DNA from 2 places in the Paenibacillus sp. JNUCC32 genome. Region 1 is predicted to be linked to the other one. Evidence: a T-box and tRNA genes for the amino acid it is inferred to sense, from the RefSeq annotation. Region 1 holds a T-box; the other holds one or more tRNA genes.

Evidence for each region. The T-box of region 1 lies ahead of trpS (tryptophan--tRNA ligase). A T-box ahead of a tRNA ligase gene usually reads a tRNA of that ligase, here a tRNA-Trp.
Region 2: it encodes a tRNA-Trp, which carries the amino acid that the T-box ahead of trpS (tryptophan--tRNA ligase) is inferred to sense. The anticodon was not compared.

What each region holds. Positions count from the first base shown of each region.
Region 1 covers NZ_CP062260.1:5,885,514-5,901,378, reverse strand. Annotated here, with positions in the region: gene JNUCC32_RS26095 (SgcJ/EcaC family oxidoreductase) at 1-286, opposite strand, end outside; gene JNUCC32_RS26090 (MerR family transcriptional regulator) at 516-1,346, shown strand; gene JNUCC32_RS26085 (SDR family oxidoreductase) at 1,546-2,310, shown strand; gene JNUCC32_RS26080 (sigma-70 family RNA polymerase sigma factor) at 2,430-4,010, opposite strand; gene JNUCC32_RS26075 (hypothetical protein) at 4,074-5,045, opposite strand; T-box leader at 5,166-5,442, shown strand; gene trpS (tryptophan--tRNA ligase) at 5,493-6,476, shown strand; gene JNUCC32_RS26065 (cellulase family glycosylhydrolase) at 6,686-8,167, opposite strand; gene JNUCC32_RS26060 (MerR family DNA-binding transcriptional regulator) at 8,180-9,004, opposite strand; gene JNUCC32_RS26055 (MFS transporter) at 9,001-10,413, opposite strand; gene JNUCC32_RS26050 (ABC transporter permease) at 10,644-11,795, opposite strand; gene JNUCC32_RS26045 (ABC transporter permease) at 11,795-12,913, opposite strand; gene JNUCC32_RS26040 (ABC transporter ATP-binding protein) at 12,943-13,878, opposite strand; gene JNUCC32_RS26035 (sensor histidine kinase) at 14,087-15,211, opposite strand; gene JNUCC32_RS26030 (response regulator transcription factor) at 15,208-15,861, opposite strand.
Region 2 covers NZ_CP062260.1:6,625,349-6,641,213, reverse strand. Annotated here, with positions in the region: gene yunB (sporulation protein YunB) at 1-762, opposite strand, end outside; gene JNUCC32_RS29485 (ArsR/SmtB family transcription factor) at 867-1,223, opposite strand; gene JNUCC32_RS29480 (SRPBCC family protein) at 1,227-1,652, opposite strand; gene JNUCC32_RS29475 (DUF1801 domain-containing protein) at 1,844-2,269, opposite strand; gene JNUCC32_RS29470 (TrmH family RNA methyltransferase) at 2,390-3,187, opposite strand; gene JNUCC32_RS29465 (potassium channel family protein) at 3,252-3,914, opposite strand; gene sspI (small acid-soluble spore protein SspI) at 4,057-4,293, shown strand; gene JNUCC32_RS29455 (peptide chain release factor 3) at 4,376-5,956, opposite strand; gene zwf (glucose-6-phosphate dehydrogenase) at 6,077-7,624, opposite strand; gene JNUCC32_RS29445 (YwmB family TATA-box binding protein) at 7,762-8,592, opposite strand; gene JNUCC32_RS29440 (response regulator) at 8,890-9,540, opposite strand; gene JNUCC32_RS29435 (sensor histidine kinase) at 9,518-10,591, opposite strand; gene liaF (cell wall-active antibiotics response protein LiaF) at 10,634-11,278, opposite strand; gene JNUCC32_RS29425 (PspA/IM30 family protein) at 11,448-12,134, opposite strand; gene JNUCC32_RS29420 (PspC domain-containing protein) at 12,136-12,624, opposite strand; gene JNUCC32_RS29415 (PspA/IM30 family protein) at 12,627-13,304, opposite strand; gene JNUCC32_RS29410 (hypothetical protein) at 13,379-13,678, opposite strand; tRNA gene JNUCC32_RS29405 (tRNA-Leu) at 14,033-14,112, opposite strand; tRNA gene JNUCC32_RS29400 (tRNA-Arg) at 14,121-14,197, opposite strand; tRNA gene JNUCC32_RS29395 (tRNA-Cys) at 14,210-14,283, opposite strand; tRNA gene JNUCC32_RS29390 (tRNA-Gly) at 14,295-14,369, opposite strand; tRNA gene JNUCC32_RS29385 (tRNA-Gln) at 14,384-14,458, opposite strand; tRNA gene JNUCC32_RS29380 (tRNA-His) at 14,475-14,550, opposite strand; tRNA gene JNUCC32_RS29375 (tRNA-Trp) at 14,577-14,650, opposite strand; tRNA gene JNUCC32_RS29370 (tRNA-Tyr) at 14,657-14,741, opposite strand; tRNA gene JNUCC32_RS29365 (tRNA-Thr) at 14,746-14,821, opposite strand; tRNA gene JNUCC32_RS29360 (tRNA-Phe) at 14,844-14,919, opposite strand; tRNA gene JNUCC32_RS29355 (tRNA-Asp) at 15,000-15,076, opposite strand; tRNA gene JNUCC32_RS29350 (tRNA-Met) at 15,107-15,183, opposite strand; tRNA gene JNUCC32_RS29345 (tRNA-Val) at 15,218-15,293, opposite strand; tRNA gene JNUCC32_RS29340 (tRNA-Glu) at 15,357-15,431, opposite strand; tRNA gene JNUCC32_RS29335 (tRNA-Ser) at 15,448-15,539, opposite strand; tRNA gene JNUCC32_RS29330 (tRNA-Asn) at 15,545-15,620, opposite strand; rRNA gene JNUCC32_RS29325 (23S ribosomal RNA) at 15,777-15,865, opposite strand, start outside.

The DNA.
Region 1 (15,865 bases):
CCGCTCCCGTAGCCTGGGCTATCGCAAGCTCCGGGGTCAGGAAACGCAGCTGCGTCGGGGTCGGTCCCGCTACCAGTTTGGAGTCGCGGAGCACCCCGTCCCACAGCTTCTGATGAACCTCATCAATCTCTTGGCGACCCTTCAAGTGCTGTCCGCTAAACGTCACGTAATCCGCATCATCGGTAAAGCATTCCGCATAAGCCCGGCCATTCCCTTCTCCCCACGCCCTGGACAGCGAATCGAATAATCTCAGGATCGCCTGACGATCCTCATGCGTTCCGTTCATCAGCCTTATCTCCTTTCTTGCTATTAAGGGGGAATCACGAATCTTCTTTGAACACATTGTACGATAATCCGACCGAACTGAATTCCCGCCCCGGGATGAAAACAGACTCGGTCTTGGGACCGAGTTGTTCCTTCTGATCCGGCGAGTTGCGTTCTTTACGTAGGCAGGAGAGCGGGATATGATATCGTTATCCACGAGAGACCGAATCGTAAAGGAGGTAGCAAACGGTATGATGAAGATCAGCGTTTTTGCCAAGGTCAGCGGCATTTCCATCAAAACATTGCGTTATTATGATGAGCTGGGCCTGTTAAGGCCGGCCCATGTTGATGAGCAAAGCGGATACCGTTACTATTCCGAGGAGCAGCTTCTGACCGTCAAGCGGATTGCCGCCTACAAGGAACAGGGGTTTACCTTGGAACAGCTCAAGGATTTTTTTGAAAAGGATATAGGAAACGATGCCGTAAAGAACAAACTTGCGGATAAAATGACGGAGCTTCGACATGCGATGCAGACCCTCCAGCTGCAGCTGGATGAGGTGAACAGCAGAATGTCGCGCTTGGAGCCATCGGAAGCCGGTGATCCGGCAGGCTTCATCCGTATTCGGGAAGTCCCATCCCAGCTCGCCGCATCGATTCGCGACCAAGTCCCCCGCAGCCAGCTATGTCTCTTGCTTGATGAGATTACCAAATATGCGACCTCTTATGGAGAAGAGGAAGCTAGCCAATTAACCATCCTTTGGCATGATCACGGCAGCGAGAATGCCGACATCGCCGACATCGAAGTCGCAATCCCCATAACCAGGGACATACCTGTTAATGGCCGTGTTCGTGTGGACTACCTGCCGATGCTTCAATCCGCCGCATCTTTTGTACATCGTTGTGATCCGTACGGTTATAGCTGTCCCGTTGCACCCGAGCTCAAAGCATGGATTTCGTCCCAATGCCTTGTTCAATCGGATCGGGAGCCGATCCGCGAAATCTATCTCACCTCGGATAAAGATATCTATGGCAAGAAGCGCCCCGCGGAATTGCTTATCCCCTTACAAGGCAACGCGTTGTAACCCATCCTTATCGTGATAGGCTGTCGGAGCGGGCCTCTGCCCAACCTCCATCGCCTCCATCCGTACTTGCAGCAGCAGTTATCGCCATGTCTTTGTTGTTCATGAATAACTCTCGAAAAATTCTAAATCAACCTCTTGACTCTCCCCCTAACCGGAGAGTGTACAGTAGCTTTAAATCAAACAAGAGGAGTGGAGTTTCATGAAACGATTGGAAAACAAAGTTGCATTGGTTACAGGCGGAAGCCGAGGAATCGGTAAAGGAATCGCGCTTCGGTTGGCGGAAGAAGGGGCACTGGTCGTTGTTCATTACGGAAACCGCCGGGATGCTGCGGATGAGGTTGTGCAGACCATACAGGTTCAAGGCGGGCGAGCCATCGCCTTAGGTGCTGGGCTGGAATCGGTAGATGGAGCCAAGGGGCTTATCCATTCGCTGAAGGAGGAGCTGCTGCATGTAACGGGGGACCAGCATTTTGATATTCTGGTGAATAACGCAGGCATCGGAACCTCAAAGACCTTTGAAGAGACGACCGAGGAGAGCTTCGACGAGCTGCTTGCCGTTAATGTAAAAGCACCGTTCTTTCTGGTCCAACAGGCTCTGCCGCTCCTGCGTGACGGCGGGCGCATCGTCAACATCTCCTCCGGTGTGACGCGTATCGCCTATCCGCATATTATGGCTTACAACATCACCAAGGGAGCCATCAATACGTTCACCTTGCACCTCGCCAAGCTGCTGGGTCCACGCGGGATCACGGTGAATGCGGTTCTTCCGGGCATCGTGGATACGGACGTGAATGCTGCATGGCTTCATACTCCGGAAGGGCAGCAGCATGCCGCAGAGATGTCAGCGCTTGGCCGAATCGGTCAGCCGTCGGATATTGCGGACGTCGTAGCGTTTCTGTCATCAAGTGACGGGCGCTGGGTCACGGGACAGATGGTCGATGCAACCGGCGGCTCTCATCTGTAACTATGAAAAGAGCTATCCTTGCTTGGCATTAACGCCAGAAAGGATAGCTCTTTTGCTGTATTCTACTGTTAATCGGATTCGTCACTCTGCTCAATATCGCTCTTTTCCTATGTCTTCGGTTAATCGGCTTCAGCTATCCGCACAACCGACTTCCGCTCCGGGTTCCAGCGCCATGACGGATCCTTCCCCCTTACCTGCAAGCCTCCTACCCATTTATCGATCGTTGCGGCGCAGGCATAGTCGGTCTTACCGGCCAGCACCTCATGCCCCAAACTCGTCACTTGCAGCACCCGCTCTTGAAAATGGGGTACAGCCAGTTTGAAGTCAGGAAACGAAGCTGTGCCATCGATAACCAGCAAGGAATCCGATCCCTCCGTCATCTTCGCCAGGTAATACCAGAATTCCAGGTCTCCCATTCCGAGTGTATGAAGCCGGTCACCTACATTGCGAAATAACTCGTACGGCGTATGGATTCCGCCCGCTACAGCCTCTAACGTCGTCTGCTCGATGATCCCAAGTCCATGGCTCACAGAGGGCAGCCGTGCCAGATGGGCCTCGAATGCATCCTTCGCAAAAGGCAGCGCCGAGGAATCCACCTCCAGCATGCGCTGATGTTTCTCCGGCAGATCCGAGGTATAGGCTTCCCACAACATGCTGCCCAGCATAAGCTCTTCGTCTCCAATCGCATGCCATGTGCCCGACAAAGTCTCGAGCTGCTCTGCGCTAAGCTGCCCCAGCCCGCGAAAAAGCTCGATGCCCGGGTATGCGCCAATGCATAGCAGACTCAGCCTCGTATTCCCCAGTGACTGTTCCTTAAACCAATGCAGCAAGTAGGCCAGTATGGTCTGGTCAAACAGGTCATGCTCAAACCAGAGCACAACTTCGTCATATTTTCGAAAATCCTGGAGCTTCCTCTCCTGCGACTGGCAGGTCCCGATATATTCCTTCTGCGGAATCCCCAGCGTTTGCTCCAAATACTGAGCTCTTGTTCTCCGATGATCCGGCTCGTCCATCTTCGTGAAGACCGGACCAAACGAATATAGCTCCCTCCACACCAGGATATCTCCTTGAATGTTCCCTTGCTTCAGCTTATCCCCTACCGAATCCCCGTTAACGATATGCAGCATGCGCTTTCCTCCCTCATACAGATCGGTGAACACCGATACAAAGTCGGCTACGTGCAGCGTGTTCTTCAGCTTCCGCCGGGCATCAAAAAGCCGTTTTTTCAAAGCCGGCAAGGAAATGTCCAAATATTGCGAAATCTCACGCAGGCTGTAGCCTTGAAAATAATAGAGCTGGACCGCAATCCTCATGCCGGGTGGCAAGTCCGCGATCGTGGCATGCAGCTGACCGATCAGCTCTCTCTTTTCCACGACCGACTCCAAGCTTCGCTGATCTCCCATCGGCAATTCTATCTCATGCAGCGGAAACGTCTGCAATTGCTTGCGGCGCAAGTCTCTGTAACACTGCCGCTCCACGATCACCTTGAACCATCCGGGGAAACGCCTGGGATCCTGCAGCTTATGCAGATTCGCAAAGGCCTCCGTAAAAGCCTCCTGCACGGCGTCCTCCGCCAAATGGGAATCCTGCAGCTTATCGTAGGCCACGGCCAGCGCCATGCCGGAAAAATGCCGGACCAAGCTTTCCTGAGCATCCGCACTGCCCCTCCGGGCTTCCTCAATCCACTGGATCACGCTCACTTCACCTCTTCTCGGTGTCTCTATCCCTTAAGTGCCGATCTAAATGATAAAGGTTACCTCTCTTCAGGAAATGATCGTCTGCACCGGATGGATAATATATCGAAAATTCTCCATGGCCTTCGCCGGAGTCTCCGAAACACGGTTCCAATGATGGTAGAAACTGAACGGGAATTTAAACAGATGGCCGAAGTCCCAATCGATGACAGCCCCGTCGATACCCGCCCAGTACTCCGGCTGGTGCGGCAGCCAAGCCGATCTTGGAGCCTCCACGAGTGGCAGCCGATCCACCGGAGACACGATTCGGATCGGCTCTGCAGGATCCAGCTGGCTGCTGGCACGGAGCACCTTCACGATTTTGAGCAGACCCGGCAAGCCTCTGTGGAAATAATCATGATGGCCAAGATCGTACAAAATGTTTAAGGCATGCGAGTACGTCAGCATATGCCCCATCAAGTCATGATGGGCTTCTGCGCGGTAGATCACCGAATAAGAGGCCAGCTCGTTTAAAATGAAGGCCGACAGCTGATCGCCGTCCGTTATTTCCGATATCCCGTCAAGTTCATCCAGGGTCAACCGTTTGACCTCGGCAGCAGAATATCCGATCCAGGACCTTCCCGGAATCGTCTTCGTGAAAGAGGCTATTAATTCCGCGATATCGGCTGCTTCATGCCGTAGACCGCCTCCAAGCTCGTGGAGTGCAGCCAGGCTTATTGCGGCATAGATCACATTGTGCCCGACCCAGTGCAGCCCATCAATCGTAACGTCAAGGGCTGCAAGAATCCTTGATTCGGCACTTTTCACACTCAAGCTTTCCCCTGTCACCGTTCCCGACTGCAAATACTTGGCGATCATCCTTTGGTTCTCCGCCGTAACGGCCTCCTCGACCTTCCCGGGCAAATGGTTTGCCTTTACAAAAAAATAACCCGCGATCGCGGCCGCTCCGTAATGAGCCTGCCAAATATCCCCTGTTAGCATTCTGCACTGCGACAGTATGGATAATCCGTCCCCAAGAATCGCTCTGTCCTTATCGCTCATCCTGACCCCCCGATCCCTCTTGACATTCACCTAACATCTGTGTGATGATACTCATCAAATCATCTTGTTCTCTATTCACATTCGAACAGAGCTGCACAGATGAATTTAAGAACAACATACCACACGGCTATGAGAAGAAATAGTAGCTTATCTCTTGAGGTCCAAGCGAACCGGCGAATGGTGCGAGGCCCGGTACTCCGGAATAAGTGAATGGATCTTCTCGCTTCAACCCGAACCTCCGATCTGTGCCGGAGCAGTAGGCCTTGACGGCTCTCCACCGTTACTTTGGGAGATATGGCAGGAATAATGGTGCGTTTCCCCATTTCCGCGTCATGCTAAAGAGCGACCGTACAGTCGAATTTGGGTGGTACCGCGAAAGTTACACTTCGTCCCATAGAGGGATGAGGTGTTTTTGTGTTGTTCGCAAACAATCAGGAGGTGGTTATTATGCAACGATTATTGTCAGGCATCAAGCCGAGCGGAGATTTGAATATTGGCGGATATGGAGGTGCCCTCCGTCAATATGTGAAGCTGCAGCATGAGTATGAGTCCTATTTCTTCGTGCCGGATCTGCATGCGATCACGGTCTATCAGGATCCCATGGAGCTGCACCAGCGCACGCGGGACATTGCCGCGCTGTACATTGCGTCGGGCATTGACCCCGATAAAGCGACGATCTTTCTGCAATCGCAGGTCCCCGCGCATGTAGAGCTCGGGTGGTTGCTGGAGACGCAGGCGCATTTTGGTGAATTAAAGCGCATGACCCAATTCAAGGAGAAATCGGACGGAAAGGATACCGTAAGCTCCGCATTGTTTACGTATCCGGTCCTGATGGCTGCCGATGTGCTGCTCTACCAGGCAACGCACGTGCCTGTCGGCGACGACCAGAAGCAGCATCTGGAGCTGACCCGCGATGTGGCCGAGCGCTTCAACAACCGGTATGGCCGCACGTTTGCGGTGCCTGACCCGATCATTCAGGATATTGGCTCTCGCGTCATGGGCCTTGACGATCCGTCCAAGAAGATGAGCAAAAGCAACCCGAATAAAAACAGCTGCGTCCACATGATGGATACGCCGGAGGATATCCGCAAGAAGTTCTCCAGGGCCGTTACCGACTCCGATGGCCAGGTCCGGCATGACTGGGAGCAGAAGCCGGCGGTCAGCAATCTGATCGAGATTTATTCCGTATTCTCCGAGGAAGCCATCTCCGTCATCGAAAAACGGTATGAAGGCCAAGGATATGGTACGTTCAAGAAGGAATTAGCCGAAGTGGTCATCGAAAAACTTCAACCGATCCAGGAGAGGTTTCATCAAATCGTGAATTCCTCCGAGCTTGATCGCATTTTGAAGGACGGAGCGAAGCGGGCTTCCGAAACCGCAGTCCCGACACTGCTTGCCGCCAAGAAAGCGATGGGATTGGTCACGTTCTGAAAGAACCGAGAGGGCGTCCCCTGAATTACTGATCCTTATCGGGAATCAGAACAAGGGACGCCCTGCTTATTTTTGTCGGCTGGCCTTTTTATGTTGTACATAAGCGTCTACACCGCTTTAGTCTGTCCTGCCTCGCTATAACCCATGGTTCTTCTGACTCCCGACTTGTTTATTGAGATGCCTGCCATGTCGCTGTCGCCCCCTTGACATCATCTCCCTATCGTAACCGTAATCTTATTCCCTTGATCAGGAACGGTGATCGCCAAGATGCCGCTCTTCGAATCCGGGAAAGGACGCAGCTCGATTTGATAAGCGTTCGTACCGGCGACCGCCACGTCGCTTGTGGATATCGACTCCAGATGGGGATGGTAAATCAATGTCTCTCCAACGGATGAAACGAAATCTATACTTAAACTGCCGGTATCATGATCATAACGGTATGCTGAGAGCACGCCGGCTGTCGCTTGCGGATACGCGCGATTCAACGCCTTGGCATATGGGGCTTCCTTGAAGCCGTCGCACCAGCACCAGTATGTATTGCTCCAAAGATACCGCTCCAATATCGCAATGATCTGCCTGGAAAGCTGAAAGGTTGCCGGATGCTGGGAGAAAGCTCCCCATTCCCCGACCAGGACCGGCACGTTCAACCGTTCCTGCACCTTGCGATGGGTAGCAAAAATCAGCTCGACGCGATCCTGATTATAAATGTCATAATGCTCCGTATCGACCACCAGATCATAGCCGTGCGGTGCGAACACCTGATGGTGTAAGGTTTGACCGGCTGGATCCTGCACAAGCTGCAAGCCGGACTCGATCCCCATGTTCGAAAAATAGCTCGTTTCCAGCATCAAAAATCCGTCCGGGGAAACGGAGCGAATGGCTGCCGCCGTCTTGTTGAAAAAGGGCGCGAGAACCTCCCGTTCGAAGATTTGCGATGCTTCTCTGGCGCTGTCGACGAGTATGCGGTACGTATCCATCTCTGCCATCCCGGCAAGAACCTCCAGCCTCTTTTCCTCGTCAAACCAGAGTCCGGCAAGCTGCTCCATGTTCGGGTCGGCTATTCCCATCACATGACCCGCATATGCGGCAATGATGGTGCCGAGCACCTCCTGTCCGCTTGTTCCGGGGTACGGCTCGTTCATCAGGTCATAACCGATAATATTCGGGCAATCAGCCATAAACTGTGCCGCATGCTTCCACATCGCTGCATAGTGATCCTGCAGGCCGATCCCGTCGGAAGCGGGCGTATTCCGCCAGAAGTGATCCAGAGCGCGGTTCACAGCCGGACTTTCCAGGTAGGCGTCACTCCATATATGTCCGGTAACATGAGGAAGATCATCGGAGAGGGTCGCCCACGCCGGAGCCCCGTCGCCGTAGTGCACGCTGTACAAATCCTGATGCATATCCAGAAAAACATAGAGATCATGCTGCTCAGCCCATACAACCTGCTGCTTGATTCTGCTCAGATATGCATCGTCGTGGACCCCAGGCTCCGGCTCGACGCCATCCCATATTAAACCTAGACGGATAACGTTAAAGCCTTGTTCGCGAAACCAGGCGAACAAAGAGGCATCACAGGGCTCAACATATCCTTTTGCCTTGTCCTTGCATACGAGATTGATGCCGTTCAGGATCACTTGAGCGCCGTCTTCATTCAAGAATCGTTGTCCGTCGACCACTATTTTTTTCATGTCTGCTTCCCCCTACCGTTCTTCTACCGGAATGTAAATTTCAATGTAATGATTGTCGTACTGGTTATAGAGATTGACTTCAAGAGAATGGCCTGCGATCGTTAGTCCGCGATTGCGAATGAAAGCTTTCATCTGATCATAGTGATGGTCCATCTTGGCGTAGTCGTCCCTGCCGATAATCACGCATTTTCTGGCACAGTAGCGAGGCTCCAGTCTCTGAAAGACGGAAGAGTCATCCTCCATCGGGAGGGTGGACAGAATGCCATTGTACAGGTAATTGTGATAACGGCCTGCGTTAAGGTTATCTTGGGACACAATCGATATGGTATGGCAGAATGCAAGCCATTCCTTGGCATTGATTCGGCGTATCTGTTGCTGCACTTTGCTCCCGAGTCCCTGATCACCGCTCTCCATGATTGAATCGGTAAGGAGCACCCAGCACGGGTGGCTTAGTACAAGCTCAATGACCTCCGTGTTATCGAACCGTTGCAGCTGAACATTAAGCACTTCCAGCTTGTGAGACAGGTGTTTCAAATAAGTCCGCTGGCGATCGATGTCTTGACGCTTGTCGGAGAGCAGCCTGCGCATAGCGTTTAGGCTGTTGTCCCGGAGCAGCGCTTGGATTCGCTCGATCGACACATCCATTGCCCGCAGCATTCGAATCGTGATAAGTGAATCGAACTGCTCAAGATCATAATAGCGGTACTTGTTGGCGTCCCGATTGCGGGAATGAAGCAGTCCGATCTTATCGTAATAACGCAAGGTATCGATCGGGATATCCAGAATTTTGGACACTTCGCCAATCGTAAAATTCAAATTTAACGCCGGTTCCTTCACATCTTCACCCCCCCTCTTCTGGCATTATTGCTGAACGCGGAGATGTCATCCTCTTTTTTCTTATCAAAAGGATACAACGCCAGCGGAATTAATCCGAGGAGAAAAGCGGCTAATGGAATCAAGCCGGTTGCTACCCGAATGCCGAGCATGGCGGACTCGGACTGTTCCGCCGCAAGACCGTCATATCCGTATGCCCCGATCACATTAATGAAGATAACCGTCTGCAGGCTGGAGAAGGCGACCGTGAATAACGAGAACAATCCGTTGAACAGCCCGGTTTTCCGCACGCCGGTCGTGCGCTCATTCTCGTCGATGAGCAGCGCCCCGACCGGAGATATTGCCGTTCGAAGATAGTTCACAGTGAAGACAATCAGAACGTAGGATGCGGCCGCGGTCCATATGCCGTCAGCGAGAAAGATCCCGCCGTATCCGAGCACCACAAAGATGGTCCCCAGGTATACACTCTTCTTCGTTCCATTTTTCTTGACGATAGATCCCATGACCGGCAAGAACAGGAGCGCGATCACATGCGTACTCACATCGATGACGGTAGCTTCGATACCCGTTGATTGCACTACGCTGTCCATGTAGTAGAGAAACGGCGTAAAGTAGAAAAACACGGGGCCGGTGACAATGGAAAATATAACGAAGGTGAGGAAAGGTCTGGACTTGATGATCTGCCAGGCTTCTTTGTAAACCTCTTTTGTATCGATATGCTGCTTATCCAGTGATTCGTACATTAACGCATCTTCTCTCAGTCCCCTCAGGGCCCAGGTGAAGAATATCGCTTCCGCCACGATTACGGCAGAGAAGATCGGGATGATCACCTCCTGCTTTCCGTCCCCGACGAGGAGCAGCGTCGGAATCAAGGTGATCAGAAATGACATCCCCTGGGATAAGTAGTTCTGGATCACACCAACATCGATGCGTTCCTCCTTGGTTGGAGCCGCGATCAGCATAAACGATTGATAGGCTATACTGTAAGCGGTTGCAGCCGTGTCGTAAATAAATAACAACGCGGTATACAGCAGAAAGATCAACCACTGATCCCATGCCGGATTAGACAGCATCATGAGGAAGGAGGAAACGATCATGAACGGCACCGTCACTCTCATGATATAGACGTATTTCCCACGCTGCGCTCGATGCCTCATTCGGTCGATCCATACGCCAAGCACCGGGTCGTTAATCGCGTTCCAGATGTTATAGATAATGTACACCCAAGCGACATACTTCGGACTGAGACCGATGATATCCGTGTAATACTTCAAGAACACATTGTGGATGAGCACTCCTCCGACTGACAGGATCGGACCAGGAAGAGCCAGACGCCATTTCTCCCCTAGAGTCAGTCCGGTAGCAGTGAAGCGAAAGGCTTGCCGCAAGGCACTTCGCGCTTTACCTAACATTTACCATCCCCCGATCGTTCAACGTTTCAACCAGATCCTGTATCTTGAACTCATTGTAAACCATGGAGTAACTCCAGATGGAATAGCTTTGTTCATTTTTTCCAATAGATTTTTCGACGGAAGAACGGGTTCTAGACTAATGAAAAAAGGAGTCTTGCTGTTCAAGCAAGCCCCTGATCGCTTATAGCCGGCCATCCTATGTGCAGTACAAGGAGACCCTGCCATTAAATTTAAATATAGCTCTGCGTATCTCTATTTCTTGCGAACTTGTAGGTTGCAATCAGCGATAAGGCCAAGGCAAAAGCCAGCAGAATCGCCACGTTCAGAATCACGTCGGTCAGGCCGCTTCCTTGCTGAAGCTTGCCGAACGTATCGAGCAGCCAATACTGCGGCAGGAAATCGGCGATTCGCTGAATCGCTTCGGGCATCACGGAGAGCGGGAATACACACCCCGCCAGCAGCGATGTCGGCATGATCACCATCGTCTGGATTCCGTTAGCCATCATGGTGCTGTCCGAGAACGCGACAATGACCTGCGATAAACTAACCGCGACCAGAGCGAACAGCGACAGAATCAGAAACATCTGCCATAATGGAATGCCTGGCTCGATATGAAAGAACCGGGTCATGACGAACAAGGTGGCCGCAATCTGGATCATCATCAGAACGATGTTCACGATGGCATTCGAGAAGACGTAACTGCGGGCCGTAATAGGCGACGATAAGAGTCTATAGTACGTACGGTTCTCGCGATCCCGGATCGTCAATGCCGATAGATTCACGGCGGAGAATAACATGAACACAACCAAGTAACCGATCGTCCGGTTGGTCATATCATGATTGGCCGATTGATCCGCAACCATAGTCGTGGACAATTGAAACTTAGAACTGCGGTAACCGCTGTATAATTCGTTAAACGCGGCGGCGTCGCCACCCGCTATAACCCCCAAGGATGAAATATTCTGGACGTACGCGTTCAGATACGATTTGACATACCCCGTAACCTGAGCGCCCTTAATCGACTCGATCCGGACCGGCTCGGGTGTCCCCTGAATTACGCCTTTCGCAAACCCTTCGGGGAAGATCAGCACCGCATCCAGCTCACCCGACACAACCAAGTCATCCGCTTCCGATTCCCTAATGACCGATGCCTCGGTATGCTCCAATTGAGCAACAAAATCGATCGTATCTTGCGTGACCTTCTGTTCAATATCGTGATTCACGATGCCAATGGTAACGGAGGTATCGCCGGAGCCCTTGTAGATTAAGGTGGATAGCAGAATGCCGACAATAGGAAGCGCAATAACGAGCAGCAGATTTTTATAATCCTTCAACGAGGTCAATATCGTCTTTCGAATGAGCCAGAGCATATCCTTCGACATTACAGCCCCTCCCTTCTTCGCATCGAAATCATGGCTACCGCCAGCAGCAGGATGGAAAAACCGATATTCAGCATCATCGCATGCATGGCTGCCGACCCACTGCCTGAATAAATGAGCTGCAGCAGAGCTTCATTGGACCAATGCATGGGAGAATACGTTGCGGCCTCCTTCATGAATCCCGTTGTGCTTGCAACCGGCGTATACCCTCCGCCAAAGAACGCAGCCAGTTGAATAATGACCATGATGACAGCTCCGGCTGCATTTCCCTTCAGCACGTAACTGATGCCGAGCCCGAGGCTGAGCGCAAACAGGATCTCGGTGAACAACACCAGGAATACCATGATGGGGTTCTCCCCCCAGTAGGCATTGAACATATATTTGCTGATCAGCACGACGATGATGACAAATACGGCATTGATTGCGAGCGTGCCCGTTATTTTTCCGGCAAAAATCTCGGCTTTCGTCACCGGTGAAGCCAATAGGCGCTGTGCGGTGTTTCGCTTTCGCTCACTATCGATGAGTCCGCCTGCCGTCAAGGCGCTGTACAGGATGATCATCGTGGTAACCGCAATCGAAAAATAATCAAGCGAACCCGGCTGCCTCGCTCCCTGAATGGAAGACTCCAGCACATAGCTCCCTCCATTATGAACAAGCGGCTTGCTCTCATATTCCGGATCGATCTTCGCGGCTTCCGCTGACAGCCGATACCGGTCGGCAAAGGCGGACAGCATCCCTTGCACAATCCCGTTCTCCATACTGTTGCGGCTGTTCCCCTCATATCGGATGCCTTGGCCGTCTATTTCCACGTAACCGGTGTACCGGTTGTTTCTCACTTCACGCCCTCCGTCCATGCCTTCCTCGATCTGCTCAAAGGCCATGCCCGATGAGCGCTCCGCCTCCTGCATGAATGCCTGCCATTGCTCCGTAAGCGCGGGTTCTGCTCCATTGTTATGGTATAGCACCCGAATGTCTCCAATCGTGGTACTGCCGTTAAAAGCATTCGAAAGCGCCGTCCCTAGGATCAGAATGAGCAGCACCGGGGTTGCCAGCATAAATACCAGCATCTGTGGCTCCCGGACGATCTTCATCTCCTTCAGCGCGATTCTCAGCACGTTCATGTACTTCCACCTCCCTCTTCCTAAATCAGCTAATCCCGAAGGCTCCGGCCGGTCAGCGTCAGGAACACCGTTTCCAAATTCGGCTCGGACGCTTGAACGGAACGAATTTCAATGCCTTGCGCCATGAATTGCTGAATGATTTTATTCAGGTTATTGACCCCTGCGTCGGAGCTGATGTGCACGATATTCTCCTTCACTTCAACCGATTTGACGCCCGCGACCTCCTTCAACTTGTTCGCTTCAAGATGGGCGGCCGTTTGCACTTCGATCCCGATATCCTTCTGGTCCGTAATAATGGCCTTCAGCTGTGCCTTCGTGCCCTCCGCTATGATCTTGCCGTGGTCGATAATGGCAATCCGGGTGCAGAGTTCCTCCACTTCCTCCATATAATGGCTCGTGTACAGGATCGTGCTGCCCATCTCGTTCAGCTTCCTAACCGAGTTTAGGATATAGTTCCTCGATTGGGGATCGATGCCGACGGTCGGCTCATCCATGATGATCAGCTTCGGTCTGTGGGCAATCGCGCAAGCGATATTCAGTCGTCTCTTCATGCCGCCGGAGAAGCTTTTCGGGTACACCTTATGTTTGTCGCTAAGTCCGACGAAGGTAAGCGCCTCTTCGGTCCTGCTCCTAAGCTCCGATCCTCTCAGTCCATACAATCCGGCAAAAAAATGAACATTCTCATATGCGGTCAGATCCTCATAAATCGCAACCTCCTGCGGAACCATGCCGATCTGCTGCTTCGCGAACTTTCGATGCTTCGTCAGATTCTTGCCCAGGACATAAACCTCTCCCTTGGTCATGGGCATGAGCGACGATATGATATTGATGGTTGTGCTCTTGCCTGCTCCGTTCGCGCCCAGGAAGCCGAAAATCTCGCCTTCCCGTATGTTCAACGACAGCTGGTCTACCGCTATGAAATCCCCAAACTTCTTCGTGAGCCCTTTGATCTCCAGCACGTTCATACGTTTTTCGCCTCCATATTCCATCCACGCATCAGCCGGTGGACTTGATCTGCATTTATCGTACGAAAAAAGGATGCCCTTGCGATAGTGCACAAGTTCATCCTTACCCATGAGAATATTCATGTTATTGATGATCCAAATCTTCACCCTTGTGGGGAATGTCTTGTTTGACCCGATATCCCTAACCCGCCAAATGCGCTTACCAGCTTTAGCTATAAGGAATTAGAGTGGTCACCGAGAAACCGCTCGAGCCATCCACGATCACGGTTCCATTCACGACCGCGGCGCGTTCCTCCATGCCTATGATCCCAAGGCCCTTGATTACCTTCTGCATGCCCTTGCCGTTGTCGCTGACCTTCGCCTTGATCATGGTGCCCAGAACTTCGATATGTAACGAGACTGCCGTTGCATTCGCATACTTCATCGTATTGGTTAACGCTTCCTGGGTGTTATCCTGAATGATTTTCCACTGAAGCGGCGTAATCACATCCATATTGCCCTCATGCGTTAGTACGGTCTTGATCGAGTGCTGGGCGGAGAACTCCTCCAGAAACAAACGCATTCGGTTGATGCCGAGCTGCTCCGTCGGAGGCTTTACGTTCTTTAGAACCAGCCTGATGCTCTCAATGCCTTCTTTGGAGATGGATATGGCATTTTGCAGCAGCTCGGCGGATTTGTCCGGATTCGATGTCATCAAGCGCTTGGCCGCTTCCATCTGAATCAGCGCTCCCGTCATGGAATGCCCGATCTTGTCATGAATTTCCTGGGACAGCCGATTTCGCTCTTCCAGCTTGAACATATATTCAAACTGCCGGATGTACTCATTATTTTCGCTCAGCCGCTGGGTCAACCGATCCAGTTCACGATGCATCTGCTCGCTCTGCTCCTGATAGGATGTGACTCGGCTTATAAAAGTCCTCAGCATCGTGAGATAAATATAGGATAGAACGGATATAAAGACATAGGTCATGGCAAGCTCGTGAGGCACCATAAGCGCTGGAACCAGCAGGGGGATCAGGATCATCCAGCTCCTGCGAAGATATAAAGACAACAGCTCATACAGATTCGCAGGGAGCAGTACGAAGAACATCGGATGGATGTAGAATGAGGACGCCACGACAACAAGAATAGCAAGTACCATGAAGTATGGCTGTGTATTGCGACTCTTGAAAATATAGACGGATACATTCACGGACAGGTAGAGAAGCATGACCAATATATACCATGACGTTATCGCAAGATCAGAGGCATACGACTGGCTGATCACATACAGGAACAGTATGCTTTTGAACCCGATGACCCACAGTTCGGCATAATTTCGGCGTTCGCTCACTTATTCACTTCCCCCGTCAGATAAAAAATCGCAATCTGGGTTCGATGCTCAAGACCTGTCTTGCTGAGAACCGAAGTGATGTGATTGGCAATCGTGCCTTCGGAAATAAATAGCTTCTTCGAGATTTCCTTGTTGGCCAGCCCTTTGGCGATAAGCGCCATAATATCCAGTTCCCTTTCGGTGAATAAACCTCGGTCGAACTTGTCTGCCTTATCTTCCTTGTCAGGCTTTCCGGGAGACAGCCCGGATTTGATTTTATCCAATACGACGTCCTGCAGCACATGATGGCCGTGGTACACGGTTTTGATTGCATCGCGAATCCGTTCCGGATCGTTATTCTTTAGCAGATAACCCTTGGCACCGTTCAGGATCGCATCGGTAATGTATTCATCGTCGTCAAAGGTCGTTAAGATCAGCGTCTTGGTCCTGGTACGCTCCGTGAGCTGCTTCGCGGCCTCAACGCCGTTCAGATTCGGCATCCGGACGTCCATCAGCGCCACATCCACTTCATGCGCTTCGCAATAGGCCACCGCTTCCTGGCCATCTTCAACGGTCGCCACGACGTCGAACTCATCAAACGTAGTCAGAATTATTTTCATACCTTCCCTGATAAACGAATTATCGTCCGCTATGATCACTTTAATCTTCAACTTA
Region 2 (15,865 bases), 740 kb from region 1:
CGCCTTTCCTTGGCCGTCGTAATAATACATCGGCACATCGCCTACCACGAGCAGATACGAGATCGGAATATCGGTTTCCACGATTTGCGGCTCCATGTCAAAAGGAACGACAACCGCTACCTCCGTCACGATGTGGACGAACACCTCCACCAGGATCATATTGATGCCGGCCCCCTGCTGCCTCGTATCCAGCTGAACCTTTACCGCTCCTTGGGGTTCGATCTTTAAAGGTATTTGCGGACCGAATGAAGCGATGATCGGGCTTTTTAACACCTGTCCCAGCGGAATCTGCTCTTTGCGCTTATGGATTTCGTCCAGCGTGCTCTGCACGACCTGCGTCGTATGGGACGTGATTTTTAAATGCTCGGCATAATTCAGCATGAATCCGGTCACTTTGCCCGAGCTGTCCGTTTTCCAGTTGACCAGATTATCAAAATCCTTGCCCTGCGTCACCTGGGAGGTGATCGCTTTATTGATGGCTTCGGTAGCGATCTGCTTAACCCGGATTTGGGCTAAATGCATGATCGGCGGCCGCAGATTCTGCTCGATATACATAAAAAACTCAACGATCCCAAACACAAGGAGCAGAGCGCCGATCAGCCACCATTTTTTTGTGCTCCGCCGTTTGGCAGCCTGAGGACGCCCCCGGCTCTGCGGTACGGGCCGAAAGCCTCTGCGCGGTGGTTTGTAAGCTCTCCTTGGTTTAGGCCACGACAGCGACGGAAAGGCCAAACGCCTGCTTCCCCATCTCTTTCGTCTCATGCTTGGTCCCCCCTATTTACGCCCCGAGGAGCATGTTTACCATGGCAAGCTCTCCTGTATAGAAGGTATGCGGACAAACGGCAAAAAAGAAGAGCAAGGATGGCTTATCCTCGCTCTTCTATGTCGTTCGTTGAATCGTCTTCTTGATCTTCCACGTAATATTTCAGCATCGACAGTTTGTTCTCCCAGAAGCGGTCGAAATAAGACAGCCAATCCTTCAATTCCTTAAGCGGCTCTGCTTGCAGGCGATAGCGGGTCTCGCGTCCCACCTTGCGGTCCTGCACCAGACCGGCTTCCTCCAAAATACGGAGATGCTTGGACACGGCGGTTCGCGTCATGGAGAAATGTCCCGTAATTTCCTTAACCGGCATTTCCTTATCGCTTAACAAGCCGAGCAGCTTACGGCGAGTCGGATCTGCGATGGCTTGGTAGACATCATGCTTCGGAGCGGCCTGCGACATCGGTTACGCCTCGACGTATCCCGCAAGCTTCTGGACAATGCCAGCCCAGCCGTTGTCCATGCGGCCTCGAACGATGTCATGCGCTTCCCCGAACTCGGTTACTTGATCCGCTGTCCATCCGCCGTGGATGAGCGTGAATTCCGTATGGTCTCCCTGCTCCACCAGTTCGAACGTAACGCTCCAATCCTTGCCCCAGTTAAAAGACAACCGGTTAGGTTCATCAATAAGCGTCACCTTGCATGGTGAGTTTCCGAAGGGGCCGGCATTCAATTGAAACTCGAACCCTTCCACCGGTTCAAAATTGTTAGGCATAAACCACGCCGAAATCCCTTCAGCTGTGGCTACGGCTTTCCACACCTTCTCGATGGGCGCTTTCAGCACAAGAGTATGACGAATATCCGGCAGCTTGCCGTTTGTTGCGTTGTCCATATCAGATTGATCCCTCGCTTAAACTTAAATTATGAAACCATTTGGTTTCCCTTTATGCATTATAGGACACCAAATGGTTTTACGTCAAACCCCAATATTCACCTGTTCGTCATCACCCTTAGGTCAATCAGCCGACTAATCGGCTCAAAACAGAGACCTTGCCGGCACACCGCACTTAACTCCACCTCACGTTAGGGTTGATCCGGGTAAGTCTTTTTCAGGAACGCGATCGATTCGCGAATCAGCTGCTTCAGCACCTCAACTTCAATGTCCGCCACTTTATTAATGTACACGCAGCCTTTCCCTGCCGTATGCTTGCCGAAATTCGTCAGCAGCTCCTCCCGCTGATCATCGCCTGGCGCAAAATACAGGCTGATCTTCGCTTTTCGCGGCGAGAATCCTACAAACGGCGCATCTCCCTCATGGCCGGAAGCGTAACGGTAATGGTAGGAGCCGAAACCAATGATGCTGGGTCCCCACATTTTGGCCGAATACCCGCTCGTTTCTTCAAAAATCTCCAGCAAACGATAGGCATCCTCCCGTTTTTTCGGCGAATCCACTTGCTCGATAAACTCCACCACGCTGTGATCCGTTTCTTTTGTTTTTTGCTCGTACACGGGTTTAACTCCTTTCGAACACGCCTGTTATTATGACCATCTCTGTCAAGAATAAAAAAGGCCGGTTATGATCAGCAATGTTATCTAATCATTCCCCGCCTAATTGGGCCAAATCTGTCTTTATAAATCAGCATACTCCCTCTGCCTTAAAGCCTCGTACATCAATACGGAAGCGGCCATAGCCGCATTCAGCGATTCGGCACGCCCCGGCATGGGGATACGGATGGCATCGTCCACGAGTGCCGCGACCTCAGGCGAGACGCCGCGTCCTTCGCTGCCGATGACGATCCAGCTTGTCCCTTTGAAGTCGTACTCAAAGCATGAGCGCTGTCCTTCCAGCATGGTGGTCACCAATCTGGCTCCCCGTTCCCTGGCTTCCGGCAGGATGCTCAGCAGATCACCCTCCAGCACCGGCAGATGGAACAGAGATCCCATGGTGGAGCGCAGTGTCTTGGGATTGTACAAATCCGCACAGCCTCGCCCCAGGACCACGCCGGCAGCCCCTACGGCATCGGCGCTTCGTATGATGGTTCCCACATTGCCCGGATCCTGGAGACCGTCGAGAACAACGACCAAACCGTTCTCGCGCAGGATCAGGTCCTGCCATTGCCGCGCTTCCTTGCGAATGACGGCAAACACCTGCTGCGGCGACGGCGTATCGCTGACCTTCGATATGACGGCATGGGATACGCCGATCCATTCGGCACCTTGTCCTGTATCCGTAATATGACGAAGCTCTTGGGGGATGCCCTTGTCCACGTCATAAGCCACGCACTCGATGTCCGCGCCGGATGACAGGGCTTCCTGTACGAGATGGATGCCTTCCACCACGTACTTGTTCTGCTTGTCCCGATGTTTTTTCTCCTGCAGCTGTGCCCAGCCCTTCACTCTGGCGTTCTGCGGCGATAATATCTCCATTGTTAACCCATCCGTTCTTTACATATATACTCATCACAGCACCCGGTATCGGAAGCTGACGTCTTTATTTGGGATAAGCAAGCTCCAGCTTCGTTAAGTCATTCTTATGTCCGACGATGACAAGCACATCGCCTTCCTCAATCCGGTCATCCGGACTCGGCGAAATGTTCATGTCCGCATCGCTTCGAATCGCCATGACATTGCACCCGAATCGTGCGCGAATATCCAGCTCTCTCAAATTGTGGCCAATCAGCTCGCCTGTAGCCAGCATCTCCATAATGCTGTAGTCGTCCGACAAATCGATATAGTCCAGAATATTCGGCGAGACCAGATGGTGGGCAACCCGAAGCCCCATGTCCCGCTCTGGGAAAATCACCTTGTCCGCGCCGATTTTGTTAAGCACTTTTCCGTGCAGCTCATTCTTCGCTTTTACGATAATAGCCGGTACGCCAAGATCCTTCAGAATCAGCGTCGTCAAAATGCTGGATTGAATATCCTCCCCGATAGCCACGACAACCACATCAAAATTCCGAATGCCGAGCGCCCGGAGCGCCTCTTCATCGGTCGAATCCGCCGAAACGGCATGCGTGACCATGCTGGCAGTTTCCTGAATACGCTGTTCGCTCGCATCAACGGCTAATACGTCAAATCCCATGCTGCTCAATTCCTTGGCAACGCTTGTGCCAAAACGCCCCATACCGATTACTGCGTACTGCTTCTTAGCCATTTATATATCCCCCCACGAGCCTAGGTCGATCCTTAATCATCAATGATAACAGTATATCATACTGTCCAGAATACTTGAATGTAACTCCCCTAGAACGGGCACATTACACAATGACCCTTATATAACAAGGAGGAACATTTCGATGTCCATATTGTTAGATCTAAGGCAAGCCGTCATTCATAAAGTCCACAATCAGGACGAAGAAGAGCTGCGCTCCATGATCGAGGGTTCCGTTGACGGGCCTGAAGCCGCCCTGCCGGGACTCGGCGTGATGTTTGAAATGATGTGGAAAGACATGGATGCTGCCCAGCAAAATACCCTTGTCTCTTCCCTTCACGACCATTTGAAAACCGTTACGCCTGGCAATCTTCAGGGATAATCCCGCGCTCAACAAAAAGAACAATCCCCTAAGCCTTCAAGCTGAGGGGATTGTTCTTTATATTGCATATATATGCCATCGCTTACGGAGCGGTCTCAAGAAACTGGGCGGTTGGATTCTTGTCTATGGCGGTTCTCATCGCATACTCATTTTCGAACAAGACAACATAGTTATCCTTCTTGTCTTTCACCAGGGTCGAGTTAATCCGGAACTTGGACGGATCAATGTTGTCGTCCACGATCCAGCGGGCGAACTGATACGGCATCCGTTGCAGCTGGACATCGACGCCGTACTCCCCCTTCATCCGATACTCGAACACTTCGAACTGGAGCTGACCGACCACCCCGAGAATGGTCTCGTCGAAGCTAACGGTGCGGAATACCTGAATGGTCCCCTCTTCCGTCAATTGGTCAATCCCCTTCTGATATTGCTTATGCTTCAGCGCATTCTTCACGGTTACTTTGGCAAAGATCTCCGGGGAAAACGTCGGAAGCTCGTCGAATACAACCTCGCGTCCTTGGCTGAGGGAATCCCCGATCCGGAAAATCCCCGGGTCAAACAGACCGATAATATCGCCAGGGTATGCCTCCTGCACAATATCTCGATCCTGCGCCAAAAATTGCTGCGGCTGCGCCAGCTTGATTTCCTTGCCTACCCGCACATGCTTCACGCTCATACCGCGTTCGAACTTGCCCGATACGATTCGAAGGAAAGCGATGCGGTCCCGGTGAGCCGGATTCATGTTGGCTTGGATCTTAAATACGTAACCGGAGAATTTCTCATCGGTCGGTTCCACCACGCCTTCCGTGCTGCGGCGCGGCTCCGGCTTCGGCGCAAGCTGGAGGAAGTTTTCAAGAAAGGTCTGGACGCCGAAATTGTTGATCGCACTGCCGAAAAATACGGGCGTTAACTGACCCTGCATCACTTTCTCCAGATCAAACGGGTCGCCGGCAACATCCAGCAGCTCCAGATCCTGACATAACTGGTCATGCAGATAGTCGCCAGCCATCTCGCGGATGAGCGGATCTTCATACCCTTCGACCTTCTGCACTTTAATCGTGGAGTGGTCGTCCCCTTGGAACAATTCCACCTGATTCTTCACCCGGTCGTACACGCCGCACAGGTCGCGGCCGGAACCGATCGGCCAATTCATCGGTACGGAGCGGATGCCCAGCACCTGCTCAAGCTCCTCCATCAGGTCAAACGGACTGCGTCCTTCGCGGTCGAGTTTGTTGATGAAGGTGAAGATCGGAATGCCCCGCTTCGCGCAGACCTGAAACAGCTTGATGGTCTGGGCCTCGACCCCTTTGGCTACGTCAATCAACATGACGGCGCTGTCGGCAGCCGTCAACGTACGATAGGTATCCTCACTGAAGTCTTGGTGACCCGGCGTATCCAATATATTAATCCGATGTCCTAAATAATCAAATTGCATCACGGACGACGTGACGGAGATTCCCCGCTGCTTCTCGATCTCCATCCAGTCACTCGTTGCATGCTTGCTCGCTTTACGAGCTTTTACCGATCCGGCCAGACGAATGGCGCCCCCGAACAAGAGCAGCTTCTCGGTCAGCGTCGTCTTACCGGCGTCAGGGTGGGAAATAATCGCGAACGTGCGACGCTTATCCACTTCCTGCTGCAGTTCATCTATTAGCTTTGCCATTTCACTTATCCCTTCGTAACTAAAGTCATGTATATCATTGTACCACAATTCATACGCAAATCATCCCCATGCGCCGTGCGCATGAGGATGATTTTTATCGCATAAATTTTAGCTAATCTTCTATTTTTTCAACCACACGACGTTATCCTCAAGCTGACCGTTAACCGGCCACCAGTGGAAGCCGTCTTCCTTCAGCAGCTCATCCGCTTTGTCAGGTCCCCAGGAGCCGGCAGGATACGATTCCAACTCGCCCTGGTTCTCTCTCCAAGCGCTAGCGATGCGATCCACGAAGGACCAAGCGGAAGCCACTTCGTCCCAACGCGTAAAGTAGGTGGAATCCCCGCGGGCGGCATCATGCAGCAGACGCTCATACGCTTCAGGAGAGTTAATGCCCACGATGCAGCTTTGGCAGAAGTCCATCGCAACCGGAGCGATCTCGGACTCGGAGCCCGGCTTCTTCGCGTTGATCTTTACGTAGATGCCTTCCATCGGGTTAACCCGGATAACGAGCAGGTTAGGCTCCAGGGAATGCTTTTGGCCCAAGTATACGTTGGTTGGCATCCGTTTGAACTCTACGACCACCTCGGTCGTCTTAACCGGAAGGCGTTTGCCCGTGCGGATATAGAACGGTACGCCCGCCCAGCGGAAATTATCCACGAAGACTCTGGCCGCAAAATAGGTTTCCGTATTGGATTCCGGATTTACCTTGTCCTCTTCACGGTAAGCCGGCAGATCTTTGCCGCCTGCGGAACCGCTCGTATACTGACCGCGAACCACGTTGTTCTTGACTTCTTCGTTTGAGGCATATGGACGCAGGGAGCGAAGCACCTTCACCTTCTCGTCGCGAATATCTTCTGCGAGCAGGCGGCTAGGCGGCTCCATGGCAATCATGGTCAGCAGCTGCAGCATATGGTTTTGACCCATATCCCTGAGTGCGCCCGCATGGTCGTAATAACCCCCGCGCTCCTCGACGCCAACCGTTTCACCAAGCGTAATTTGGATGTTGGCAATATGCTTGTTGTTCCACAGCGGCTCGAAGAAAGCATTCGCAAAACGGATAACCTCGATGTTCTGCACCATTTCCTTCCCGAGGTAATGGTCGATCCGATAGATCTCCTCTTCCTTGAACACTTTACGGATCTCTTCGTTCAGCTTGGCAGCGGACTCCAGATCGTAGCCGAACGGCTTCTCGATCACAAGACGGTTCCAGCCCTCTCCGTCCAGCATGCCGCCCTTCATCAGGTTGAACGATACGCTGCCGAACAATTCCGGTGCAAGCGCAAGATAGAACAAGCGGTTGCCCGGTATATTAAATTTCGTTTCCAATTGCTCCGTTTGTTCGCGGAGCTCACGGAAACCGTCAATATTGTTGATATCTAAAGATTTATATTCAAAATGCTGTGCAAATGCATTCCATTCACTATCCTGTTCCGAACTATATCGGCAGAATTCCTGAATCGAACGATACACGTCCTCCCGAAACTCCTCTTGGGTGCGCGGACGCCGCGCCACGCCGATTACAGCAAAATCCTCATCCAGTTTTCCTTCACGATAAAGACTGTAGATCGCCGGAAACAACTTACGTCTTGCCAAATCACCAGTCGCTCCAAAGATGAAAAATACAGCTCCCGGTGTCTTCATTGTATCTAGATTTTGATTTTCAGCCATGGCTCCTCATTCTTTCTATGAATTATAGTGTATTTTTATGCATCGGCACTTAACTCGATGTGATGACATTTTAGCATATTCATTTCAAGTATGCTATCTCATTCCGTATTTTTTCATCGGAGTTTCAGATATTATTTTCAATATTCTATTGTAATGACGGGAAATCCGATCGTTATTCTACTGCTTTTCTTCACCGAATCTTCATGCACCGCGATCTGCATATGAATCGGCGTGTCGCCGCTCTTCACAAAAGTCCCCAGCGAAGGCGCCTCATAGGATCGGCTGATCGTTGTAACATCCGCATAATCCTCAACGGAACGAAGCGGAAGCTTTCGGGCTACGGCCTCTTCTACTTGGGCCATCGTTGCATCCACGCTGCCTGACTTCGTTGCATATCCTTGAATGGACGCATTCCACGTATTCGGTATGCCTGCTTGCTCCATCCGTTCTTGAACATGCTGCTGAAGGCTCATCATTTCCCGGGCCTGGGCTGCCGCCTCTCCGACAAGCATGACTCTGACATAACTATGGCCTTGCTTCGTGAGGGCCCAATCCAAATGCACGGAGACGCCCGATCGATCGCCTTCCGCTTGGAAAACGTCATTTCCTTGAAGCTCGTTCGAGGTAATGCCGGAAAGCCCTATTGCGCGAGCCAATTCTTCGGCTGCTGTCTTAGCTTGATCCATAGAAATCGAATTTATCATTTCGCCTTGAATTTTTACCGTGAGGAGCGCGGAAGGGTCCATATGTTCCTTTCCAAGGGCTGCAAGAAGCTCCAAATTGCTTTCGGCTGTAGTCCCTGCTTCTGATGCTCCATTCGCCGTTCCCTTCCAAGCTGACGCTTCTGCCGTTTGCGGAACCGCTTCCTCCCCATTGCGTTCCGTTGTTCCCGCAAAACCCGCCATCATCCCTGCTGCCCCGCACAGCAACAACATCATCACAATCAGCTGTAAACGCATCTTACGCATCGTCAGTCACGCCTCCTCGTACGAATCTATCAATCTAGTAAAAGGATGGCCGGCTCACTGCAGATTTATACCTCGCCATATAAAATGATCCTGCTATTACCGTTTTAAAAATCTCCCTTCCCCTTACCTAAATAAAAAAAGCCTCCCGATTGGGGAGTCTTTAAGCCTGCCTATCATTGTTTACATGGATATGTTGATACCCGAACGCATCGCATCACGGATCTGTTTAGAACCGCGCTCGGCATCTCAAAACTGTTTATTTCACGTTCATAAACATAAAAAAAGAGCCGGCACTCCTTACTCAGCCAGCCCATTTTTATAAGCGTAGATGGCAGCTTGGGTCCGATCCTCTACCCCCAGCTTGCCCAAAATATTAGTCACGTGAAACTTCACGGTTTTGATGCCTATAATCAAATCATCGGCAATGTCCTGATTGGATTTGCCCTGTGCCAGCAATCGCAGCACTTCCATCTCCCGGTCCGTCAGGTCATTATGCGCGGGTGCTTCATTTTGCGGATGGCGGAAACGATTCATCATCTTCGAAGCGACCTGGGACTCCAGAACCGACTGGCCCCGTGCGGCCGCACGTATAGCATCGGCGACCTCGGAAGCCCGGGAGGTCTTCAGCAGATAACTGAACGCGCCTGCTTCAATGACCGGATACATCTTCTCATCGTCCAGATAGCTGGTCAGTACGATCACCTTAAGATTCGGAAATTGCTTCATCAGCTCCCGCGTGGTCTCAATGCCGTCCATCCCATCCATGACCAGATCCATCAGCACCACGTCAGGATGATATTCCTGCGCCAGACGTATGCCTTCCTCGCCGCTGCCCGCTTCGCCTACCACCTCAATGCCGTCTTCTGTGCCAAGCACGGCAGCCAAGCCGATCCGCACCATCTCATGATCATCCACCAGCAGTACCTTAATCGGTGCTTCCATCTCCATCCCCCCGTTTGCGTTCTTCGTTTATGAGCGGCACGATAATCTCAATCCGCGTCCCTTTACCCGGGGCCGTGATGAATTGTAACGAGCCGCCGATTTCCGTCACCCGTTCCTGCATGGTCGAAAGACCGTAGGAAGTCTGTTTCTTGTCGTCCAGTTCGAACCCGACCCCGTCATCTCGCAGCATTACCCGAACGGTTTTTTGCCTGCGATGAATCCGGATGTCCATTTTTTCCGCCTTCGAGTGCCGAAGCGTATTCGACATGGCCTCCTGAATAATGCGGAACAGATGATTTTCGATCCCTTTAAGCAAATGTATGTCATCGTCCATCTCAAACGTAATTTCCATAGGCACTTTGATCCGCAATTCCGTGATCAAATCCCGCAGCCCCTGTTCCAGTGCTTTTCCTTCGAGATATACCGGCCGCAGATGAAGGAGTAGCGCCCTCATCTCGGACTGTGCCACAGCCGACATTTCCTCAATCAGAGCCACCTGGCGCTGCGCTTTGTCAAAATCCTTATCCAGCGTCCTGCCCACAGCTGTTGCCGTCATTGAGATGGCAAACAGCTGCTGAGAAACCGCATCATGGAGCTCGCGCGCCAGACGCTGTCTCTCTTCCACGATCGCCGTAACCCTGGCCTGCTCGGCTAGCTGGGCATTGTTCGTGGATAACCGCTGCAGGGAAGACACCTGATCCTCCCAGCGCTTGCTGATCTTCACCAGCTGTTCTCCAAGCCGGCCCACTTCGTCTTCGCCGATGTCCGGCATGACGTCCGTCAGACTCCCTTTTTCCCAGTTCACGAGTGTTTCCCTAACGAGATCGACCCGCCGTTTTACCCGGTATCCCTGGAAGAAGCCATAAATCGCTCCCAGCCCGATCGGCAGCAATACCAGGGTTATGCCTGCCTCGATCCGGTTCTTCCACGTCTCAAACGGTTGAAGATAACCATATGTATATAATAAATAAAGGACAACGAGCATGACAACCAATCCCAGAAGGGTCCCCTCACGCATACTTCGGGTAATGATATTTGCTTTCTTTTCCGTTTCCACGGGGCAACCCTCCTGAATGGTTTACACAAAACAATACGTTTATTATGTCATTCTTATATTCAAATCTCCGCCTAAATAAGAAACGATAAATTTCACTTTATATTCGCTGGTGTCATAATTGGGCGATTGATATTTCACTCGGTTCAATATGCCGGTTTCCTTCCGGTCGTCCATATGAATCGATCCGAACAAGATGAATGCTTCGATCTCCACCCCGTAATAGTCCGGGATCATCAGATCGATATCACCGAGCATTCCGTGGAACATGAGCACCGTTTGGCGTTCTTCGGGAAGCGCCAGGGACAGATCCACATCCGCTTCCCCGAGCACATGCCACACGCTCAAGCTGCGCATCACCCAGGGTGCACGGTCCCAGTCAAAGTTGGACATAAAATTCTGCTTCTGAATATATCTGGTCGTGGTATGGGCCCGTTTGGACTTGCCGTAGAAAATCCCCAGCGATATCAAACTGACGCCAATAATCAACATAAGATGCTCGAGCAGCAGCAGCACGGCTCCGACGCCGAGCAGAATGTACCCCTTCTTCACATGGCCTTGCCTGATCTGAAGGACGCCCGCGAAGATGAGCAACAGGGCGACAATGGTGAAGAAACCAAACCATCGGCCGAAAAGCATAATAAAACCCAAGCTGATTAAACCTACTGCTATCCAGCGGTTTCTGTCCATGTCGCACCTCCTTGATGACCAAGATATAAGCTCGGAAAAGCCATATCAGTGAGATGCTCCCCACTGTATGGCTTTGCCTGTACTATACGACAATCTCATTCGTATAGCATATCATATGAACACGGTATTCGAATACGCTTTGTTCTTATTTTGCTGACTTGCTAAGGAATTACTCGGATTTCGAGGATTTCCCCATTTTGTTTTTCAACGCTTGCAGCTGCTCATCCACCTTCAGTTGCTTCTCAGCATCCACTGGGCTTGTGTATGCTGCGTTGTTAGGGCGGTATGGTGCGCGAAGCACATCAGCTTCAGCTTCCATTTGCATGATTTTTTCTTCCATGCGGTGGAAGCCCATCGAAGCACTGCCGCTTTCAATGGTATGCAGGCTGCTCACTTGAGACATTTGCTTCTTCGCTTTCGCCATTTGAGCGCGAGCTACAAGCTCATTGCGCTTGTTGCGCATTTTGTAGAACTCGTCTTTCATTTCATGCAGCTGAGCAACAAGCTCTTTCGCTTGAGCCTCGGATTGCAGGTGCAGTTCCACGTACTCGGTTTCTTTTTGATCGAAATAGATCTTTTCTTCAAGCAGCTTGCGAGCCACTTCTTCTTGACCGTTTTTCAGAGCCAATTCCGCTTGAGCTTCACGTTGTGCCGCCATCTTCACAGCCTCATCGACGCGCTGCTTCATGCGACGCTCATTTGCCATTTGCTTCGCAACCGTTACCTCTGCTTCATGAATTTCTGCCTCCATGTCGCGCAGGTACTGGTTCAGCATTACGATCGGATCCTCCACTTTATCCAGCAGCTCGTTCACCGATGCTTTCGTCATATCCTTGATTCTTTTAAATACTCCCATGTTATTTATCTCCCTTCTCATAGTTCGAAAGTTTTTTCTTCAATTCTTCGATTTCTTTTTGCATGGCTTTTCTTTCAATATCCTTCATCATCGCATCCAGATCGGAATCGGTGGACGCGTTCGTTCTTGTGCCGTTGGGACGGTCATATTTGGGACCAAAGCTTCCATGCTCATTAGGGTTCGGATAGCCTTGATGACGTCCATAAGCATCATTGTAGCTGTTGTAGCCTGGCCCCGGGCCCGGATGGTCGTTGTAACGGTATCCGCCGCCATGTCTTCCTTGAGGCCCGTACGGATCGTGATAATACGGCTCTTTAGGAACGACGAGGGTTGCAATCAGATAGATCAACAGCGTTGTACCGCCTGTGAAAAAGATACTGACTACAAATATGATTCTAAGTAGGGTAGATTCGACTCCGAAATGATCGGATATACCGCCGATCAACCCTGTGAACATCTTGTCTCGGGTGGAACGGTACAATCTTGTCATGGTTACTCCTTTCCGCTGTTATTCAGCTTTTGCTTCAAGCGGGCAAGTTCCTTTTCCAATACCGTGGAGACGGATTCTCCAGCCTGATCCATGTATTCCTGCCCCATGCGGCGTAAATCGCGAAGGCTTCTGGCTTCCAGTTCCCAGTCGCTGATACGGTCCTCGAGGCGATTGAACATCTTCGGTACATCATGACCCCCGCCATAGGACCCCGTACGTTCATTCATTTTTTGCTGAAGACGAAGGGTTTCCACTCGGGCAACATAATACTGGCGTTTGCTGTAGACCGTCTGATATTCCATCCGCAGCTCACCGAGCTGCTCCTCGATTTCTTTCAACGACTCCAGGCTTGAGGATAACAGGCCTTGATACTGTTCAATCTTTTCCTCATAAATCAGCTTCTCCTGCAATGCCAGCTTGGCAAGATGCTCTTCGCCGGCCTTCAAGGCAAGCAGTGCCTGCTCTTCGCGTTTAAATCGCATGGTTTCCGCTTGATCCACCTGCTGTTTCAGCTGTCTGGAATGTACTTGGCATTGCTGCTGCAGCTTCTCGGCCTCAGCAATGTCCTGTCTGGTTGAATGTAGGAACTGGTCGATCAATCGAACCGGATCCTGGCTCTGCTCGAGCTTTTCATTCAATGTTGCTACAGTTATGTCTCTTATCCGCCGGAAAACACTCATATCGGCTTAGCCCTCCTCATCTATCATGATCTGATCTGTTGTTTATGCAGGTTATATAATGTAGTGGTTCCTTATCAATAACGGGGTCTTCCATTCTTCAATCGGGACACTCCGTAGATGATTAAGATGACACCAAGGATCGGACCGATCAGCCAAGACAGTTTACCCATCAACCAGATGATGCCGATACCGAGAATGATCCATCCCATCAAGGTATTGCCTCTTCGAATTCCGTAATATCCCAAAGCAACCATCAGTATCGGAATTAGAAGACTGAACAACCATCCAAGCAGAGGACCGAATACTCCCAGAAGAACCAAGATCCCTAAACCAATCAACAGGATACTCATTCCATTGCCTTTTGAATTCCTCATTTATACACCGCCTTTCTGTTGTTTGATCGTTGTTTCATTTGTTCAACCTTATGACTCTATTCTAGGTAATTTCGAGTTTGACTAAAACGGCCTGTGGACGGTTTTTGGACCTAGACCTAAGGCGGGGCTTCCTATAGACCTACGTCCAACCTCTGGACTGGTCTGCAGTTTTTGCGTTATATCCGTGAACGAACACCCTGCTGTTACCGTATCACTTATTGAAGGAACATCGATCTACAGGAGAACGATCCTCAGCAGCTGCGATTGGGAGTGGACTTATCGTGTGGATGCTTCGATGGAGAGACAACAAAAAAAGGAATGCAGACGTTGATCGTCTACATTCCTTTTGATTGATGCCGGTGAAGGGACTCGAACCCCCACGGTTTCCCTCACGATTTTGAGTCGCGCGCGTCTGCCAATTCCGCCACACCGGCTTACACAATGGCGTGCCCTAAGAGATTCGAACTCCTGACCTTTTGATTCGTAGTCAAACGCTCTATCCAGCTGAGCTAAGGGCACATATGGTTGTTATGGAGGCGCCACCCAGATTCGAACTGGGGATAAAGCTTTTGCAGAGCTGTGCCTTACCACTTGGCTATGGCGCCAGAAATAAAAATGGAGCGGACGACGGGAATCGAACCCGCGACCCTCGCCTTGGCAAGGCGATGCTCTACCGCTGAGCCACGTCCGCAAACATAAAATCAATGGCTGGGGATATAGGATTCGAACCTATGCATGACGGAGTCAAAGTCCGTTGCCTTACCGCTTGGCTAATCCCCAATATGATTTTGTAATATGGGGCGATCGAGGGGAATTGAACCCCCGAGTGCCGGAGCCACAATCCGGTGCGTTAACCACTTCGCCACGACCGCCATATTGTACTATAAATTGATTCGATTGGCAGGGGCAGCAGGAATTGAACCCACACTAACGGTTTTGGAGACCGCTGTTCTACCTTTAAACTATGCCCCTAAAAACTGGTGGAGGATGATGGATTCGAACCACCGAACTCGAAGAGAGCAGATTTACAGTCTGCCGTGTTTAGCCACTTCACTAATCCTCCAGAATGGTGCCGGCGAGAGGACTTGAACCCCCAACCTACTGATTACAAGTCAGTTGCTCTACCAATTGAGCTACACCGGCGTATAAAATTATAAAAGGTACATGGTGGCTCGGGACGGAATCGAACCGCCGACACGAGGATTTTCAGTCCTCTGCTCTACCGACTGAGCTACCGAGCCATAGAGCTCATTTTGGACTTTGACGAATCCCATATCGGATACGCATCTCATCCCAAAGTCATCTATGAAACTTGTAAAAATGGCGGAACTGACGGGATTCGAACCCGCGATCTCCTGCGTGACAGGCAGGCATGTTAGGCCTCTACACCACAGTTCCACGAGGCACTATCGCTATTGCGATATAAATTGGTTGCGGGGGCAGGATTTGAACCTACGACCTTCGGGTTATGAGCCCGACGAGCTACCGAACTGCTCCACCCCGCGTCATTAAAAGGGTTGCTGCAATGGTGAAAAATCATGGTGGAGGCTGAGGGGATCGAACCCCCGACCCTCTGCTTGTAAGGCAGATGCTCTCCCAGCTGAGCTAAGCCTCCGTAACAAAGCGACTTTTATCATACCAAAATCTGATATAAGAAGCAAGTGTTTTTTAAAGAAAGTGGTGACCCGTAGGGGATTCGAACCCCTGTTACCTCCGTGAAAGGGAGGTGTCTTAACCCCTTGACCAACGGGCCTTGCTTAAAATAATAGTGGCGGAGAGAGAGGGATTCGAACCCTCGAGACGCTTTTGGCGCCTACACGATTTCCAATCGTGCTCCTTCGGCCAACTCGGACACCTCTCCATAAATGGCTCCCCGAACAGGACTCGAACCTGTGACAACTCGATTAACAGTCGAGTGCTCTACCAACTGAGCTATCAGGGAACAATATTCAATTCAAGTGATTGATCACCTGAAAACTAGATACGAAACGAATTTGCAGCACATTAGAATCAGTAGCATTCACCCGATGTGGTATCGGGGTCCCCGAAAAGTATTCGGCATCTGCTTCAAAGCTTTGCTTCACTTTTTGGGGTAATTTTGGATAAGCCCTCGACCGATTAGTATTGGTCAGCTCCATGCATTGCTGCACTTCCACCTCCAACCTATCTACCTCGTCGTCTTCAAGG